One region of the Thalassotalea ganghwensis genome, then DNA from elsewhere that is predicted to be linked to it. Evidence: riboswitches for the same ligand, from Rfam matches in the RefSeq annotation. Region 1 holds a riboswitch; the other holds the start of a gene.
The links. A riboswitch is a leader RNA that binds a small molecule or an ion and turns the genes downstream of it on or off. The one in region 1 is predicted to bind lysine.

Region 1 (10,241 bases):
AAGCATAGTGTCTACGCTAACACTTAAATCAGGCTTAATCTCCCAAGTATGTTTAGTATCACACCATGAACAGCCGACAGGACACCCTTGTAAACGGATAAATATTGATGGTTGACCAGTAAAAGCTCCTTCCCCTTGAATCGTTTGGAAAAGCTCATTAATTTTATAGTGATGACTCATATTGACCGCTTAACTTTATTGACTGGTAATTTTAACGTAAAATGCGCGCGTTATTTATTATACCCTAAGAGAGTCGACAAATGACCAACAAAGTTGTTGTTATTTTTTCAGGTGGCATGGATTCATTTACCGTGCTCAATCGTGCATTAAGAGACGGTAAAGAGGTGTACGCACTGTCTTTCGATTACGGTCAACGTCACGTTAAAGAGTTGAAGTGTGCAGCCAAAGTTTGCCAACAGTTAAATGTTGCTCATAAGGTCATCGATATCTCAGCGATTAACCAACTACTCGCCGGCTCGTCACTTACCGATGATATCGATATTCCCGAAGGGCATTACGAAGCGGAAAACATGAAATCAACAATTGTGCCTAACCGCAACATGATTTTGCTATCTTTAGCGGTAGGCTACGCCGTTTCTGTTGGCGCAAGCCAAGTGTATTATGGTGCCCATTCTGGTGACCACGCCATTTACCCTGATTGTCGACCAGAGTTTGTTATGAAGATGAACGACGTCTGTCAAATTGCTAACTATGAGCCAGTTGAAATCTTTAGTCCGTATTTACATGTCTCAAAAACTGACATTTTAACCGATGGTTTAAACATGGGGCTAGATTATAGCGACACGTGGACTTGTTATAATGGACGGGAAAAAGCTTGTGGTAAATGTGGTGCATGCCAAGAACGTTTAGAAGCATTTCGAGATAATAACGCCGTTGATCCGCTAGCGTATGAGTAATACATGTTAGTTAAAGCAAAGAGCATCTTTTGATGCTCTTTTTTGTAGTTAATTAAGCAAGTTAATTAAGTGAAGCTAGTTAAGCAAATAAGGTACGGTGTAACTTTTCTACTGCGCTATTGGCACTGTTTTCATCGACTAAGAAACATAAATTGTGTTCACTAGCACCGTGGCAAATCATGCGGATATTTATCCCCGATATTGCTTCAAATAACTTAGTACCCACACCATTAGTTTGATGCATTTTATTGCCGATAACGGCTACCAATGATAAACCGTGTTCAACCGTAACCTCACACAATTGCTCTAATTCTTGTACTACCGTAGTGTTAAGTAACGCCTGTGTTGACCCTGTAGGGTTATCAAAGGTCATTGCGACACTAATTTCACTAGTGGTAATTAAATCTACACTCAGTTCGTGTTTAGCCAAAACATTAAATACTTTCGCTAAAAAGCCACTAGCATGTAGCATTGCCGGGCTTTTTACCGTCACGAGTGTTTGCTCTCTTCTGAGCGCAATAGAACGATAAATAGGTTTTGAATCTACCGAACGTTGAATGCGTGTTCCGCCCTTTTCTGGCTCTTTACTTGAACCAACAAAGACGGGGATATTTTGTCTCATCGCTGGGATCAATGTTGCTGGATGCAAAATTTTTGCACCAAAGGTTGCCATCTCAGCAGCTTCACCAAAGCTAATCTCATTTATAGCGCGCGCTTGATCAGTAATACGAGGATCGGTAGTAAAAATACCTTCAACATCGGTCCATATCGCTAGGTTATCAGCATGTAATGCTTCAGCAAGTAACGCGGCACTGTAATCTGAACCTCCTCGACCTAGCGTTGTCGTGTATTTATCATCATCTTGACCAATAAAACCTTGCGTGACAATGACGTTACTTTCCAACTTTGGCAAGAGTAATTGCTTGGTATATTCGCCAAGTTTTTCGATATCAACAACTGCTTTGCCGTACACGCTATTGGTTTTCATAATTTGTCGAACATCAAAGTATTCAGCGCTAACACCTACCGAGCCTAATACTTTAGCGAATATACGTGAGCTCATTTGCTCTCCAAACGCTAAAATAGCGTCGGCAATTCGCCCACATGGGTTCAATGCTTGGGCTTTCGCAAACGTTGCTAGTTCATTGAGTAAACCATCGATTTCACGATTAAGCTCAACTTGGCTGTCAAGGTGTTGTGTAATATTGTATTGAATTGCTTTTATTTGGCCGATGATATCAATTTGTTCAGCTTCACTGACGTTATCTTGCGAAAGGCGTACCAATAAATTAGTGACGCCTGCACTTGCAGAAACGACCACAACGCGATTACTGCTATCACTTGCGATAATATTAGCACAACGCAACATCGCTTGATGATCTGCAACACTCGTACCACCAAACTTGGCGACGGTTAAATTTGACATCTGATAAGGTCTCCCTATGGCTATTTGTTAATTAGCCTAACAACATTAAGGAAGAGCATGACTGAGTGGAAAGGTGCGCACAATGGCGCAGCAACTTGTCTTTTCAGCCAGAAGCTCTCCACCCTATTCTACTTAGTATTACCTGTTACTAAGCAGAGGTGACAATCCTAGGGATTCAACCCTAGTGACCGAACCATAACGCCCACATCGTTATCGTCCTCGGCGATAGTCCCCCTCATTTTCAGTCTTTGGAATTGTGGTTCCTCACGAAAACTACCTGGCTATCGCACCTCTTCTGGTGCTCGATTAGACTAAATTGAGTATTTATTCTAACGAAAGCGTTGCTATTAAACCTTAAATTAAAAATAATTTCAACAGACTTTTAGACGTCTATTGCATTATTTTCGTCTTTAAACGAACCTACCTAAACGAATAGTCAATAAGGATGGACTATGAAAAGCAATAGAAATAACTTTGCATATATACAATGATTTGCCCTGAGTAAAAATCAACCAAAATGCATATATGCGCTTTACACTTGACGTCAGACAACACGTTGGCAAAATTCAATCTAACATTATTCAACTATTAAAAAACTAACTATGTTAATCTGTGCAAATAATACTGAGGTTGGTTCAGTTTATCACGTGCGGTCGCCATGCTGGCTGTGCATCGAGTCCTTGTCGAACAGTTAGCCGCCGAATATCACTTCCATCAACCCTCGATACAAATAACTCTCTATCGCCATCAACAGTACTTGAAAATACGATCCAATCACCATCCGGCGATATACTTGCCCTGTATTGCTCTATTGCACCCCAGCCATTATCCCAAGGATCAATAAACGAACTTGGCTTAATCTGAGCAGAAGCAAGTTGTTGTTGCGAGTGAACTGGCGTTAATCTTCCAGATATTATATCGACCTGATATAAGCCAACACCGTTTTTCTTATCACTGTGCACAATAAGCTTATTCTCTACTGGCGACCATACCGGCGCAAAAACCCGTGCTAATTCATGTGTTAATTGCTTTATCTCCCTCGAACTAAGATTAATTAGATACACTTGCATAACCTGCTCGCGATTAGAAATCCCTGTCACGGCAATATATTGTCCGTCATGAGAAAAGCTTGGCGCAGTAAATACCCAATCCTGATGTGTTGGAATTAAAAGCTTTTCTTTATCGGTTATTAAAGACTTAAGATACAACTGTCCATCTCTTAAGTAGGCAACTTCATTCCCATTATGGTTAAAAGTGGGGTCAAACTCATAATAGTCAGTATTATATGCCGGCACTTGGGTAATTCGTTTAGCTGCTAATTGATCGATTTGACCTATCCAAACATGCCAACCACCTTTTCGGTAAGATTCGAAAACATAATGCTTGCCATCAGGAGACCAGTTAGGGTAATGGTCAGGACGAGAGCCTGATTGTCCAACTTGCCTTGACGTTCCCGTTGATAAGTCAAACAAAAATAAATGACCTTTACCCTTTCCTTGCCCTTGGTAGTAGAGAATTTCGCCATGCGGCGTTTTAGGTATTTCATCATAGGCTACCAGTAATAATGGGTAAAAAGATAGCAACATGACCACTAAAAATGAATGCTTAAACATATTGCATACTCCTATTCTTCAAAAGCTATTACACACGGTAGACTATTTAAGGCAAGCCTACCGCGCATGCAGTTGCTTAATTCAATCTTGTAAACTCATGTACTGCCATTAACTCCCAATTTTCTCCATTTGGGACAAGAATATCACTTTTCCAATGATCATTATTGCGAGAGTATTCAACTCTGAACTGTTTGGGGAGCGATCGACTATTTCCGGCAGATGTTACATCCATCACCCACTTAGTAGATTCTCCAGCATTACGTTGCTGCTGCATAACTACAGTGCCATCTTCCATCACTAAGTTGTAGTAAACAGTTTTAGTTTTACGATCAAGTCCTAATAAACCTGTAGCGTTTCCATATTTTTTACCATCCCAGAAGAGTTCAAGCTCAACAAGAATAGATTTTTTATTAGGCCCCCATTGATAATTGGCAACTTCTTCAAATCGCCCTTTTGAACTGCCATGGGTTGAAATACCTTTCCATTTACCAATCATTGGCGCTAAAAACTCTTGCTCCATTATCGCAATGGTATCAACCCAATCTTTACCGCCTACTTGCTCAGCCTTAACGATTTGATTTGGCCATTTTCCTTTATGAGTGAAGAAATTTACTTCCCAGTTGCCTTTATCGAAATAAACCCAGCTTCCATTTGGATGAAACGCGGTAAAATATTCATGATGATCGTTACTTTTCGTCTTATTGGTTATCGTACCATCGACAATATTGGCAGAAAAAATATCATGCTTCCCCCCTTTATTACTTGCACTATAGAGAACATGGCGGCTATCGGGTGCCCACGTTAAAAAGTCTTGACGAGTCTTATCGTAGGTTATTTGTTTTATCTCTTTAAAATGAGGGTCTGTTACATAGATATTATCATCACCATCTGCTCCTCGATTAGAGGCGAACGCTATCTTTTCACCATCCGGTGACCAAATTGGGTTAGTGTTTCGCCCGGTATTGGGCTGAGTCATCAGCTGTTCTTTACCAGTATCTTTAACGATATAACGAATTTCTACATTATCTTTATCGACAAAACGACTATAGATGATGATATTACCATCAGGGCTCCAAGACGCCGTATGACCATTCCCGACCCCGTCGGTTAATTGCTTTAAATCACTTCCGTCTGGCTTAATTGAAAATATTTCCAAATCTTGCATTGACGGCCCACCTGAAAAAACAATTTCACTGCCATCAGGTGACCAGCGTGGTGCAATTTCCCAAATACTCTCTGTTCTAGTTAATTGTCGTTCATGCGTTCCATCCGCATTAGCGATATACAAATCCGGTAACGCGTCACCACGATATGAGTAATAAACAATTTGCTTACCGTCTGGTGAGAATGATAATGAAAAGTCTTTTTGTTGCTGTGCTTGAAGCGAACCGCTTACGGTGCACGTTACTGCGCATAAACTAAACATTAATTGTCGACTAAAGCCATTGTACCTTTTGTGATTGATATTCTTGATAGAGTTTTCCATTTTTTTCTCCGTAGCATAGCTATTAACTTTTTGACGTGTAATAACTTAGATAAAAGTCGCTATCATTTACTCAAACGCAGGTTAATAAGTCCTTAAGAGAAACTAAAATATTCTAATTTAGGTGTATCTTATTGTTTTATATATAGTTAATATTTCTATTAACTTCTTCGAAGAATCAGTAAATTTTGCTTACCATTTCGATCAGAACAAAAATAACAACGTTATTGCTGTTCATTTGTCTGACTGTTACGCTACCAATACAGAATGAGATTGCTGGTTTGCTCTACTAGCAGCATTTGGTTAAGAGAAGACATTGAATAAATTTACTATCGGGTCTTGGATTGTTGATCCGACAAACTCCACCCTATCTAATCAAAATACATTACAAGTTGATCATAAAATAATGCAGTTACTGTGTTATTTGGCAAAAAATAATCACCAGGTGGTATCACGCAACGAATTACTTGATAACGTTTGGCAAGGGCAAGTCGTTTCAGATGACGTACTAAATGTAGCTATCAGCAGTTTGCGCAAATTATTGGGAGACTCTCCTAAAGAACCACGATATATAAAAACAGTTCCCCGTTTAGGTTACCAATTGATCGCCCCGTTAGAGTGGCTCAATGAGCCTGCGAAACAAAATAAGCAAACAGATCAAACCAACGACAATAAGCATGTCTTAACAGGAAATTCGATAACATCTAGCAAAAGAAACGTGCTAGTTGCTATTGTTTTTATGGCACTTTGTCTTCTTGTCTTTTTTAATCTTAACCATCAAAGTACAAGCTCAGAAAAAATAAAGTTGGCGGTATTACCATTTGAGCTACTAGCCTCTTCAGATGCTGCTGAATATTTAGCCGATGGCCTAACAGAAGCTATTATAAACCGACTGGTCAAAGAAGATAATATTGCTTTAATATCTAGAAGCTCGTCTTATAAGTTTAAGGAGAGTAAAGAAACCATTGGCGCAATTGCCAAAAAATTAAATGTTGACCTAGTGCTTGAAGGATCTTTGCATATAGATGGCGAAAACCTACAAGTTACTGCTCAGTTAATTGACACTAGCACGGATGAAAACCTTTGGAGTGAAAAGTTTCAAAGCAATTTACACGATATTTTTGATCTTCAATTAGAAGTTTCAAATGCCTTAGCACGACGCTTCAATAAACAACCAGTGCAACACCAATCCTTTAATCACCAGCCAATCGCCAGCGATGCTTTTACTACCTATTTAAAAGCTCGTTACTATCACAATAAGTTCGACCTTGAACAAGCTCAAACCTTGTATCAGGAAGCTATCTTGCATGATGGTAACTTTGCTCAGGCGTATGCGGGTATTGCTCAAGTACATTTCTTAAAAGCGTTTTCTGGTGGAAACAAAACTATTCAGTACATAAATACCGCAGCTCGCTTTGCCAACAAAGCATATCAACTGGCACCCGATAACGCTTACGCTAACTTAAATATGGCATTAACTCACCTGTATTTACATCGTGCTCCTCAAAAAGCTACCCCCTTTTATCAACGAGCATTTGCGTTGAATAATCAAGATACCATGATCATTGAATGGTACATCACCTATCTATTGATCATTGAAGAGTTTGAACAGGCGAAAAACATGATTGAACACATGAAGCAAGTAAGTCCTCTTTTATACAATAAAGCCTCACTTTACAACTCGCTTTATTACGCCCAAGACTACCAGGGAGCATTAGATGAGCTTGATCTCATTAGCCCTTACATGAATTCGAGTCAGTGGGTAACCAGCGCAAGTGCTTGGATATATATGGCGCAAGGCAAAGCAGATAAACTGGCATCGATTGCTCCTGCCTTATTTGAAAGCTACCAACTTAGCCAGCGACAAATAGAAACGTTTCAACAAAAGCTAATTGCCGATGGGATTCCAAGTGCCGTCAGTTATTTTCTTTCAATGATTGAGGATCAACTTACTAAATACAACCAAGCTGAGCTGCTCGCTTTTGCTCACCGATATGATGAAGCCCTCGATATACTAGAAAAACTTGAGCGACAATCACAGCTTCAGGTATTCAAACTAAAAATTGAGCCCGCTTTTAACAGCTTACATCAACATCCACGCTTTATCGCGCTAGTTGACAAATTAGGACTTTTAAAAGATTAGTAGGTACTAATGTATCAACAAACTTACTTTAATTGAATTGATAATCATTTCAGTACGTTGCCCTAACGTTATTCCTTCAAACTCCGGGTTGATAGTTACTTCATCAGATTCAAAGTTAATGACGGCATTAACTTTATCTGCGCCAGTACTAGTGATAGCCACAGAGCATTTATATGGAGCTTGCCCTGGTAAACTTATCTCAATATCACTTTTTTTCCCCTCAGTTACAATAACTTCTGGGCTGGCAATAAGCTTTCCTGACTCATAAATCGTCATACGCACTTCAAAGGTTTCTTTCGCTAAAACAGCTTCGGAAATAACTAACATAAGTAACAAAGGTAACAGGCGAATAACGGGCATAACGAGTACTCTTTTTTATAATGACTAATCAGCTATAAATGAATTTAACCTTCACTAATGTATTTTATTAAATAAAAACTACCTCTTCCATTAATGTGATTTTAGATCCAAACATCATTTTCGGCGGTTAACTCACTTTTCGCATCACCGGTATTAATAACGCCTTTAGGCTCTACTATCATGATTTTGCATTCGTTTTTTGCGCTTGGTTTATGTTCGACACCTTTGGGGATCACATACATCTCACCAGCGTTTAAGCAAACACGTTCATCTCTAAATTCAATCGTAAGTTCGCCTTCAATGACAATAAATACTTCATCAGTATCTGGGTGATCATGCCAGACAAACTCTCCTGCTACTTTGACCAACTTAAACTGGTAATCATTCATCTGAGCAATAACACGTGGTGACCAATGTTCGTTGAATAAACTAAATTTGTTATTAAAGTTGACGACCTTACTTTTCACTATAAAACCCTTTATCTCGTTATCTCTTATACTTGTCATCAATACTGTTGATCAAATGTTTTTGCTATAGAAACCATCATTGCTAATGCACATTCAATGCATTGATTTTTCAAATATACTACATCAGATTAGCGTCAAAGTTTATGTTAGTTATCCGTGGTTAACATTTAGTAGCAATTTCGACAAAAAATACTTGCCTGCACACTAGGGTCTGTTGATCTTTGTATAAAATTTACAAAGAGTAATAACATGACGATAATCAAGGCAAAAGATTTAAAGTTTAGCGGGCAAAACGATGGGGTTTTAACACAAGTAGCGTAAAGCCCTAAAACCTTAACTAAAGGGGCAATTTTTTTTAACACTCGTGGCATTAGTGTATGCTCATTTGGATTAACCAAACTTCGCCCACGTTATTTTGCTATTATCAAAAAGTAATAGCCTATTGCAGAAAAAACAAACAAAGTTCAACAGCCCCTAATTCACTGGTAAATATTCAACACGCTCTAATACTGAGTTTGTAGCAAATCTATCGCCTTGATGATGATTGGCCTAAGTTGTTTAGCATTCATCTTGGCTAACGCCTGCAGTGAGTATTTTTTACCAAGCTCTTGAGCAATCAGATAGCCCAAATAATAGCCTCTTCTTGGTGGCAAGCCGGTTTCATCCGCTTTAAAATTAAAATACGCTTTATAGTGTTCTTCATCAGTAGAAAATAACTTAGCTTTTAAATCACTAAGTGCTAATAGCAAATTTGCCTTCGTATCAGCGGCCAAGCCATTAGGAATATTGAGCATTAACTCATCTTCACTTGCCGCTGTATTAAGTTGATGCGAAACGTAGGTAGCTAAGCCTTCAGACCACAAACTACACCACAATGCGTCGCCACATTCAAAAAACTTTTCATGATAAACATGAAACAATTCATGATGAAAAAATGGCGTATCATCTTGCCACTGATGAAACCTCACCATCACATCAATGCCAAATAACAAATAAGGTTTACCGTCCAGTTCCCTCGTTGCTCCATTAAATTGGCCAAGCGAATGAACAATATAAATTGGCCTATCGGACTTAAAATCAGAGAACGACGTTAAAAACGACGCCATGCTTTGATCTAATTGCCCTGTGAGTCTTTTTTCCTTAGCAAGGTAGCTTTCTTTTATCGACTCAAACTGCTCTAACGACTTATTAAATGCTTTATCTCGATAAAAAGGAGCAAACTGTTGATTAAAGTAGTCGGCAAAAGCATTGCTGCGCTCTGCTAACGGCATATCATGAGTTTGTTCAAAAAGCGCATAATAATCATCCGCTAAGTTAATGATTGGTTCATCATTAGCAAAAACCGTTACCGTAAATGAAAGTGTTAGTAACAAGCTAAGCTGTATATACAACCAAAAAAAATAATCTTTCCGCGTCTTATAACGATAAGATTGTTCGAAGTATTTCATTGTATTGTGCTCTTTTTCTTCGATAATAAACCAAGCTAATTAAAATACTGTTGAGGGGTTATAGCAAAGTTTTTTTTGAAACTTTGTATAAATGCCGAGGGCGAATGATAGCCAACTCGGTAAGAAACCTCTTTTATCGGTAAACCTTGTTCTAGGTATTTCAATGAACAAATCAACCTTAACCGCTGCCGCCATTTAATAAAAGTTAAACCAGTTTGCTTTTCAAAATTTCGGGAGATAGTTCTTTCACTGGCACCAACCAAAGCAGCCCACTGTGATAACGACCTCGCGCTATCGGGGTGAAGTAACAAAAACTCAGTAATTATTAGTAAACGCTTATCAGAGGGCATTAACAACTCCAAAGAAGTTGGTGGTTGATGGGCC
Region 2 (10,241 bases), on a different contig from region 1:
TTATGCGCTCTATAAACCGTAAAGCCATTCTGCTGGCAAATACTTTCAATCGCTTTAAAGTGATTCTCCATCAGTGGGCGATATTGTAAAAAGCTATTGGCAACCAGTAATAAACTGCCGTTCGTTGCAATGTGATGGTGAATACCACTTAAAAATTGCTCTGTCGCCTGATAGTTTGTTTTGATGCCTTGATGAAAAGGAGGGTTAGATACCACATGCTGATAGGTTTTATCGATATGAGATAGACTGTCAGTAGCAAAAACATCACCGCTCAAATGGTTTAACGCTAAGGTTTTTTTCGCCGATGCCAATGCCATGGCGCTAACATCAGTTAATGACACGGTAACGTCTTGGTACTTTTTTGCAAGTAATGTCGCGATAACTCCCGCGCCACAGCCAAAATCCAAACATGACCCTGACAGATCATCCGGTAGGTGATTAAGTAGTACTTTAGTGCCAATATCGAGCTTGTTTTGACTAAAAACGCCAGGCAACGCAGCAACCGTTATTGATGTATTACCGATATCTAATGGATAGAAAGTAAACCAGTCATCAACAGAAAACGAAGTATCGGTATTTTTTAATGATACATCAAACAAAATACAGTGTCTGGCAGCGTCGATCTTTTCACAATAATTCAATAGCGATTTGGCTTGCTTGGCTAGTGATTTAATGCCGCCATTGTTTTCACCGACGATTAAAACTCTTGAATCGGGCGTGATATTTCTATTAATCATTGCCAAGGTGTAACGTAATTCTTGTTTGCTTTTAGGGAAGTAAATGATCACCAAATCGTGAATTTTTTCTGATTGATAATAATGACTAAATTGACAATCTGCGTCGTCATTAGCTAATGATAAATGGGCACGGTGTTGGGCAAAATTATTATCAAAAAAACTTAGCTGACAACTTGGGTTAATGGTTTGTAAGTGTTTTGCGAAATCATCGCTGGGCATATTGACCAATAAGGGTGCCTGGGCACTGAGAAAATCTTCGTTGCGCATCAGCAACTGACATATATTTGTTAAGTACATACGTGTTGATACGCCCTGTGCCTAAGCCAAAAAATTTTCGATATTGTACTTGAACAACCCCTTGTTGACCAAAAAAAGTGTCTTCGCTTTGATAAAAATAGTTCAATTTGACAATAGCGGCTCTATTTCTAAGCCGTTTGCGTTTTGATGAGTTGTGGGCTGAAGTCAGGTAATTAGGGGAATTGTTGAGGGGGTAAATGTCGAAAAAATTGTTGATGATATTGCTTCTGGTTAGAATAAATGTTCTAATAGCGTCGTCCCTTATTCCAGTTATTCGATTTATAGCGTTTATTCAAAGCAAAATCGAATAACTAAAAGGGCCAGAAGAGGAGCGTTAACTAGGTAGCTAACTGGAAGAGATCAAACTCTGATGAAAGTTAGTGATGGAGATTAACGCCGAGGCGATTACTTTTTTGGTGAAGTAATTGTCGGTTGTTTAGGTTGAATCCTAGCAATTGTCACCTGTGCTTAACATATAGTTAAGTGAACGTTATGGTGGAGAGCTTCTGGCCTTTGCGAGTTGCTCCCCATGTCTAGGGCTGTAGCTATCGCAAATGCCTATAAGTTCTCCGAACGAAATGAGTTCGAGAGACATGAATCAATCAACGTCATCTATAAATGAATATCAAGTCTGGACAGCGTTAGTTACGCCGCTGCACCCTGATGGTACCGTCGACTTTGATAGCCTGCGCGAAAATGCCTTGCTTCAGAACAAAGTCGGCAATGGTATATTGTTGTTGGGTAGCACTGGTGAGGGGTTAGCGTTAAGTCAGGCTGAACACAAAGCTATTGTCGATTTTGTCTGTCAATTGGCGTTAACTTCTCCGATAATGGTTGCTGTAGGCGGCTATCAACTCAGTGAGCAAATCGCCTGGATAAATTATTGCAATAGCCTCTCTATCAATGGTTATCTTTTAGGTACACCTATTTACGCTAAACCAGGTCCTGCTGGGCAAACTCAGTGGTTTAAAGCGTTACTCGATCAAGCTAAGTTCCCATGCATGCTATACAACGTGCCATCGCGCAGCGGTGTTGGCCTATCTGTGACAACTTTAGAGCAGCTTAAAGATCATCCCAATTGTTGGGCATTGAAAGAAGCCAGCGGTGACTTAACAACATTTCTAGCGTTTAAACAACGCTGCCCGAATGTTCGTTTATATAGTGGCGAAGATGCAATGATGCCCTATTTAGCAGGTGCAGGAGTATGCGGTTTAGTATCGGTGTCGAGTAATGTTTGGCCTGAAGCTGCAAAACGCTATGTAGAGCTTGCCATCGCTGGTCAACCGCAAGGATTATTTCCATTATGGCAAAACGCCGTTGATGCGCTATTTCAAGTTGCTAGTCCGATACCTGTTAAGGTTTTGATGGCGAGTAAAGGAATGATTGCTCATTCAACTCTGCGTCCCCCTCTTACAGAACAAGAATTGGCTGCCAATGATGGTTTAGCCGAACAAGACAATCTTATTTCTCAATGGCTGCAACGTCAGTCTCAAGCATTATCTGGAGCAAATTAATTATGAATTGGCAAGAAGTTTTAGATCAATTAGAAGCAGGTACTATTCGCGCGGCAAATCAGGATCAACACGGTAACTGGCAGGCAAATGTAGAAGTCAAAGAAGCGATATTAGCCGCTTTTAAAGCCGGTGAAAATGAAGAGTTTGATGGTATCTATCAAGGGTTTGTTGATAAGCATAATTTACCAGCACGGGCGTTCACTCGCGATGATGCCGTGCGTTTAGTGCCCGGCGGTTCTTCTGTTCGTCGAGGTGCTCATGTCGCTCGAGGTGTCATTATTATGCCACCAGCCTATATTAATGTTGGCGCGTTCGTTGACACTGGTACCATGGTTGACAGTCATGCGTTGATCGGTTCTTGCGCGCAAATCGGTAAAAATGTCCACGTATCTGCTGCCGTACAAATTGGTGGCGTACTTGAACCTATTGGCGCAAGCCCTGTGATTATTGAAGACGATGCTTTTTTGAGTGCGGGGGTAGTCATCGTTGAAGGTATCGTTGTTAAGAAAGGTGCCGTGTTAGCACCTGGCGTATTTTTATCTGCGTCGGTACCGGTTTATGACTGTGTAAACCAAGTCATGTTAGAAAAAGGTGCGGATATCCCTGAGCGTGCAGTGGTTGTGCCTGGTACTCGTCCTGTCGCGGGTGACTGGGCAAAGGCACAAGGCTTAAATATGGCTTGTGCCTTGATTGTTAAATATCGCGATGAAAAAAGCGATGCATCGTTAGCCTTAGAATCTGTTTTACGTTAAGGCAATGTGATGAAAAATACCTGTTTAACTGAACCTTGGTTGCCGCCTCAATTATCTTCGCTCTTTGAGCAGCACGTTTCAGCCAATAAAGATGAAATGGCTTATTTTGCTTATGATTTAGATGCATTGAAACATCACCTTAGTGATTTGCAAGATCAACAAATTATAAAGTTATGGTATGCGGTTAAGGCCAATCCATTATCACGGGTCATTCAATGCTTAGATCAGGCAAGTTTTAACTTTGATGTCGCAAGCTCGGGTGAACTTGAACAGGTACTTGCTCAGGGGGTTACACCTGAACGCATTTTAAACACTGGGCCTGCCAAGTCACGCCAGCAATTACAGGAATTTTTAGAAAAAGGCGTTAATATTTTTGTCGTTGAAAGCTTGAACCAATTAACTTGGTTAAATGAGTTAGCTCAACAATTAGGTAAATGCCCCAAAGTGTTGCTGCGCGTACAATTACAATGGCAGGAGGGCGAAAAAAACCCATTAGGTGGAAATACCTTAACGCCATTTGGGTTGTCGGTAGCACAGTGGCAGTCGATTCAGGTATCAGAATTTACCGGCTTAGATATATGTGGTCTGCATATTTTTCAATGGGGCAATATGCTCAGCAATGAAAAAATGTACCAACTATGGCAGCAAATGGTGCCGCCACTACTGGCAATGGCTTCAAGTATTGGCATGCAGGTAAAAATACTCGATCTTGGTGGTGGCCTTGGTATTGATTATTTGGAGCAAGGACAAAAGCTATCTTGGCGACAAATTATTGATGATCTGGCAACTATCAAAGCTCAAGCTGGTGCAGAAGAGTTGTGGTTAGAACTCGGGCGTTTTGCCGTTGCTCAATGTGGCTATTATGTCGCAGAAGTGATTGATCGAAAAACCAACTACCAACAAGAGCAATTGGTCATGTCGGCGGGTATTAATCATCTGCTTCGCCCTGCAATAACTGAGCAGCCTTTTCCAGTGCGTCTAGCGCGACACTCTCAAGCTGAATTCGTCCCGTTCGATATTCATGGCCCTTTGTGCACTAGCATGGACAAACTTGGCCATTTGGCGCTACCTAGTGACGTTAATGTTGGTGATAAACTCGTGTTCGGTTACGCGGGAGCCTATGGCTTCACTGAGAGTATGCCGTTCTTTTTATGTCATCAAATTGCAGCTGAATATGTTATTGAAAACCAGCGACTGGTAGAGGTCCGTTCTGCTCGGCCTGCAGCTTGGTATTTAGCGTAAAGTTCTATTGTTGTGAGTATGAAAAATGAGTAATTTTACCAAAGAAGTTATGCATGTTGGCGAGATGGCCAGTGGCGCAAAATTAACCGTACCTGTATATCGCTTAAAAGGACACGGCAATGCGCCGAGTGTTTATATTCAAGCAAACATGCATGGAGCAGAAGTACAAGGCAACGCGGTTATTTTTCAATTGTTAGAGCTGCTTAAAGACACTAAACCGTTGGGCGACATTACTTTAGTGCCTTATGCAAACCCCGTTGGCTGTAATCATAAAAATGGTGAATACACACTGGGCCGATTTGATCCTATTACAGGGGTGAATTGGAATCGGATGTATCATTTCGATGCGTCATTGATTAAACCATTTGTGCGCGAAAGTATTGGTAAAGACAATGAAACTATCGAAAACAATTTCAAGCAGTTAATGATCGAAACCATTGATAGGAAGCTAGAGCACAATGCGTTTGGTTTGACGACAGGACAACGCATTGCCTATCAATTACAACGTTTGGCACATCAAGCGGACTTAGTGTTAGATTTACATACAGGACCTATATCGAGCAAGCACTTATATTGCCCTGAATATGCAAAAGACAGTGCCAGATTTTTTGATATTGAACATACCCTGTTGATCCCTAATCAGTTTGATGGTGCACTTGATGAAGCGACATTTTGTCCATGGTGGCATTTACAAGAAGCATTTGCAGAACTCGGCATTGAGTTTTCCATTCGTGATAAAAGCTTAAATAAAGAGAGCTTCACGGTTGAGTTAGGCTCTCAAGAGCAGATAGATCTCGATGTTGCTTTAGAGGATGCCAAAAGCATAATGTGTTATCTGCAACACAAAGGGGTTATTGATGCTAACGAGTATTTTCCTAAAGATATCACTCGTTATGCGTGTTATTTGAAAGACTACAAAGCCTATTATTCGCCAATGGGTGGGATGGTAGATTATCTTGCCGACTTTGGTAAGCCGTTAGCGCCCGGCCAACCCTTAGCAAGGATATTAAGAATGGATAACTATGGTGATGGCGATCCTTTGCATTATTTGTCGTTAGATATCGAAGTTTTACCAATACTTCATTTTGCCTCAGCTAGCGTAAATCAAGGTACTGAGTTATATAAAGTGTTTACTAATTTCTTCAAATTATAAGGACCTTGATATTTAAGCCGTAATTTGTTTTTCGCTATTAACAATTTTATAACGAAAAAGTTTTTCAAGATATTACGAAGTTATTGACTGAGCTTGCTATTTCTAGCAAGCTCTTTTTTTAAGACTAAAATAATAACTTCTAATAAGGGAAGAATATGGCGACCAAGAAAACTTTAATCAGTTGTTGCTTAATGGCAGCATTGCTCGGGGGGTGTGGTCAACCACAACAAACTGAGCAAGCTTCATCTGCCGCGAATGACGCAACACAGGTTGTTGATAGTGCAGTAAAAACATTGTCAGCAGCAAAAAATAGCGAAGAGCAGGCCATCGCCAGCTTTAATGTGCCAATTGAGTACTTTACATTAGACAATGGTTTACAAGTGGTATTGTCGCCGGATAGCACCTCACCGACCGTGACGGTAGCGGTTTACTATAATATCGGCTTTCGTAATGAGCCTAAAGACCGTACTGGTTTTGCTCATCTTTTCGAGCACATGATGTTTCAGGGTTCTGAAAACCTAGGTAAGATGGAGTTCATTAAGCTCGTTAATGCTAATGGAGGGGTTTTAAACGGCTCAACTCGCTTTGATTTTACTAACTATTTTGAAATTGTTCCGTCTCACAAGCTAGAGACTTTTTTATGGGCAGAAGCTGATCGCATGAAAGGTCTGCAAATTACCCAAGAAAACCTAACCAATCAGCAAGGTGTGGTAAAAAACGAGGTGAAAGTTAATGTGCTTAACCAGCCGTATGGTGGTTTCCCTTGGTTGGATATGCCTCAATACGCGTTTAGTAATTGGTATAACTCTCACAACTTTTACGGTGACTTAAAAGATCTCGACGCGGCGAATTTGAAAGATGTCGATGACTTTTTCAACATGTATTATTCACCGAATAATGCCGCTTTAGTGGTGGTCGGTGATATTGATGTTGAAGAAGCTAAAGCGATGGTAAACAAATATTTTGCGGATATCCCATCAGCAGAAATTGCCCCAGCGCCTGATTTAACTGAACTGCGTCAAGAAAAAGAACTCAGTTTTAATAAGTTTGATAAATTAGCGCCCAAACCCGCTTATGCTTTCGCTTATAAAATGCCAGAAAGAGATACCCCTGAGTATTTTGCCATGGGCATTATTGACCAAATTTTGGTGCAAGGCGAGGATAGCTTGTTGTATCAAGAGTTAGTGAAGAACAAACAAATTACCGGCAGTGTCAGCGGTGGTATTAATTATCTTTTAGGGAATATGTTTAATTACAATGGCCCAATGCTATGGATGAGTTCGTTTACCCACGATGATTCAGTATCTAAAGCCCAAATCACCGAAGCGATTGATAGTGTTATTACCCGATTGCAAGAGCAACCTCTGACAAAGGAAGAAATGAGCCGAGCAATTGTTAAAATACGTTCTGACTTGTTTGATTCTATGGACGGCATGTATGGCTTTGGTAAAGCTGATTTATTAGCAAGCTTTACGTTGTTTGATAAAAATCCTGAAAAAATTAATACGCTAGAGGCTTCTTTCAAGCAAGTAACCCCTGAGCTGATTATGGAGACGGCAAAGGAATACTTACGTAAAACCAACCGCACCATTTTAACGGTTACACCTGGAGAAGATCCTACTAAAGCAAGTAATTCAGCGAATGAGAAGGAATAAGTGATGAAAGTATTTAAGTATAGTGCGTTATTGCTGACGACTTTATTCGTTGTTAATGTCAATGCCGCTAAAGAACTGCCGCCAGAGGGTAAAAAACCGGCGGATTTTCAATTACCCCAAACCAGCCAAATGGTGTTGGATAACGGCTTAAAAGTAACCTTTATACCTTACGGTAAAACACCCAAAGCAACGATTCGTCTGATCACTAATACGGGTAATGTTGATGATGGCGAGTTACCGTGGCTTGCTGATTTAAGCTATGAAATGCTCAAGCAAGGTACGAAGGAGTTGTCAGCCAAAGAAATTGCTGAAAAAGCGGCAAGTATGGGGGGACAAATTAATACGTCAGTCGCTATGGATAGAAGTTGGATTGGTGCCGATGTATTAAGTGAGTTTGCTGGCGAGACTATCAGCGTTATTGCACAAATGTTATTGTCGTCTAATTATGCAGAGAGTGACCTAGCGCTGCTAAAAACTAACCGTGACCGTTCATTAAAAGTCGCGCTATCGCAACCAGGAAATCAAGCTAACCAAGCTTTTTATAAAGAAATTTTTGGTAATCATGCCTACGGTAATATTTTTCCAACAGAGCAAAGTTTAGCGAAAATTAGCGTGAGCGATGTTAAGCAATATGTCAGTGAAAATATTGTGCCTAATCGAAGTCATTTATATATATCAGGTGTGTTCGATGCAGAACGGTTAACGCCACAAATTAAACAGGCTTTTGCTAACTGGCAAAAAGGACAGCCTCGAAATAATGGCACTGTGCTCACGCAAACCGGTCCCAAAATTGTAATGTTAGAGCGTGAAAATGCGCCGCAATCGACGATTCGATTGGGGTTGGCGACGATATCACCAGCTCACCAAGATGCGATGAAAATGACCATGACCAACAGCTTGTTAGGGGGCTCTTTTTCAAGCCGCATCACCAGCAATATTCGTGAAGATAAGGGCTATACTTATTCTCCTTCATCGAGTGTTGTCAACCGCGTCAACGCGGGTTTATGGTATCAATCAGCTGACATTACCGCAGAATCGACTGGTCCGGCGTTAACAGAAATATTTAAAGAGATTAATACCTTAGCAAATGAAGCACCTTCAACGGAAGAATTGACGGGCATTCAAAATTACATGGCGGGTATCTTTGTTCTGCAAAACTCTTCACGTAGTGCGATCATTAATCAGCTAGCATTTATGGAGTTGCACCAGCTAAACGATAATTACCTAAAAGATTATGTGAGTAACATTTATAAAGTAGCCCCTAAGGACATTAGTGAAACGGTGAAAACGTATTTAACACCTGAAAAGATGACCTTAGTTGTGGTTGGCGATAAAGAACAAATTACGCCACAACTTAAACAGGTAGATGCCTTAAAGGGTTACTGGAAGTAATCTTAATTAACGAATAAAAAAATGCTCCGTTAAGGAGCATTTTTTATGCAGAAACAAACATTAAATTTATTGAGCGTTTAAAACTTGCTCTTGTTTTCTATTTAACCAGCTAGCGCTCGGTTTTTGCAATAAAACCGGCGCGGGGTTACTGTTGACCGTGGTGCGAGGCTTTAGGGTAAAGAAAGTGATAGTATCCGAATAAACACGATCAGTATCAGTGACCATAGAGCGCATATGAACAAAAAGCATATCATCAATTTTGCGTAAAGGCTTTATTTCGTACTTCTGATACGGTTCAGCTTGCCACTCGATAAACCCCTCTGATACCAATAGGTTACCCCCATCACTGAGTTGCCATTCTTGGTAGTAATAGGTTTCGGCTAGGTTGCTTTCAAAGGAGCCTTTATCTTCATTTGGGTAATACTCTATGCCAACACCAGTGTTATAAAACCAAAACGCAAGTGGTTGTTTGGTGCCATCGCTAAAAACGTCATCGGTAAAAGTCCGTTGTCTTCTAGCATCCCAAAGATCACTGTAAAAAATCGTGTAGTATTCGCGGCCACTATCAGTCCAGTTATACCAATAGCTATAGTGAGAGTTTAACAACCCTGAAAAATCTAAATCACCACCAATATCAATGCCTTCATCAAGAAAATGCCAATAATTTGAAGTCAGATCAGATTCTGTAATTGCCACATCCGCTTGTTTGGAAACCATAATATCAGCATAGGCAAAATCTACATCACCGCTCGCATTATAGCGGGTTACTTGCACGCGATTGACACCCTCATAAAGCGTTTGCACTTTCTGGTACTTAATTTTTTCATTGTTCGCTAATGTTAACACTAAGTCACCATTTTCTAGTGACCACATAGCACCAGTGACTTGTGAAGACGTAACGGTTCTATCGCCGTTTAACGTGATAACATCTGCTACTATGATAGAAGTGTTGTTATCTTCTGTAATGTAAGGTACCGCAAACGTTGCATTATCGGCGGTTAATTCCTCTTCCGTAAATGTCAGTACAGGATCTTGATGATAAGCTGTTGCTGTTAGGCTAAAGCTGTCACCTGAACGGTTGTACTGGCTATTTTCATATTCCGCTTTATAGGTTGCCTGTACGATATAGCTGCTGCTCGTTGCAGACGTATGTACTTGCTGCATTCGCAATTGCGTTAGCGTTTGCACTCCGGGAACATTTACCCTTGCTCCGTTGATCCATTCACCCATCGTAATACTTTGAGTAGGTGGTTCGTCGAAAGTGATGATTTGGCTGCCACTGTCGTCAACAGTCCAGGTAAAGAATAGTTTATTGAGCGGGCTAGTTTTATGAGTGATTAACTGGCCAACGTTATCTTCAGTATTGAGCTCTAGTATCCAGCCATTATCAGGGTTGCCACCATAATAATTGCTAAATTGCTGCTTGGAGAAATTAACTCTTACTTGTTCTGGTATCACTTCGGCATCTAGCGGTGCGACTAATTCCGGGTCGCTTGCCA

Region 2: linked by a shared signal. The riboswitch ahead of dapA (4-hydroxy-tetrahydrodipicolinate synthase) and the one ahead of lysC (lysine-sensitive aspartokinase 3) in region 1 are both predicted to bind lysine.

The regions. Positions count from the first base shown of each region.
Region 1 covers NZ_JBQRUM010000027.1:14,697-24,937, forward strand. The annotation lists gene queE (7-carboxy-7-deazaguanine synthase QueE) at 1-180, opposite strand, end outside; gene queC (7-cyano-7-deazaguanine synthase QueC) at 261-917, shown strand; gene lysC (lysine-sensitive aspartokinase 3) at 997-2,343, opposite strand; lysine riboswitch at 2,447-2,646, opposite strand; gene ACSLUH_RS18400 (TolB family protein) at 2,979-3,956, opposite strand; gene ACSLUH_RS18405 (TolB family protein) at 4,033-5,442, opposite strand; gene ACSLUH_RS18410 (winged helix-turn-helix domain-containing protein) at 5,756-7,582, shown strand; gene ACSLUH_RS18415 (hypothetical protein) at 7,589-7,942, opposite strand; gene ACSLUH_RS18420 (cupin domain-containing protein) at 8,044-8,409, opposite strand; gene ACSLUH_RS18425 (DUF2268 domain-containing putative Zn-dependent protease) at 8,913-9,857, opposite strand; gene ACSLUH_RS18430 (AraC family transcriptional regulator) at 9,893-10,241, opposite strand, start outside.
Region 2 covers NZ_JBQRUM010000010.1:259-10,499, reverse strand. The annotation lists gene ACSLUH_RS11360 (methyltransferase) at 1-1,034, opposite strand, end outside; lysine riboswitch at 1,351-1,548, shown strand; gene dapA (4-hydroxy-tetrahydrodipicolinate synthase) at 1,628-2,548, shown strand; gene ACSLUH_RS11350 (2,3,4,5-tetrahydropyridine-2,6-dicarboxylate N-succinyltransferase) at 2,551-3,300, shown strand; gene ACSLUH_RS11345 (PLP-dependent decarboxylase) at 3,310-4,542, shown strand; gene ACSLUH_RS11340 (succinylglutamate desuccinylase/aspartoacylase family protein) at 4,568-5,695, shown strand; gene ACSLUH_RS11335 (M16 family metallopeptidase) at 5,851-7,350, shown strand; gene ACSLUH_RS11330 (M16 family metallopeptidase) at 7,354-8,742, shown strand; partial or broken gene ACSLUH_RS11325 (hypothetical protein) at 8,809-10,241, opposite strand, start outside.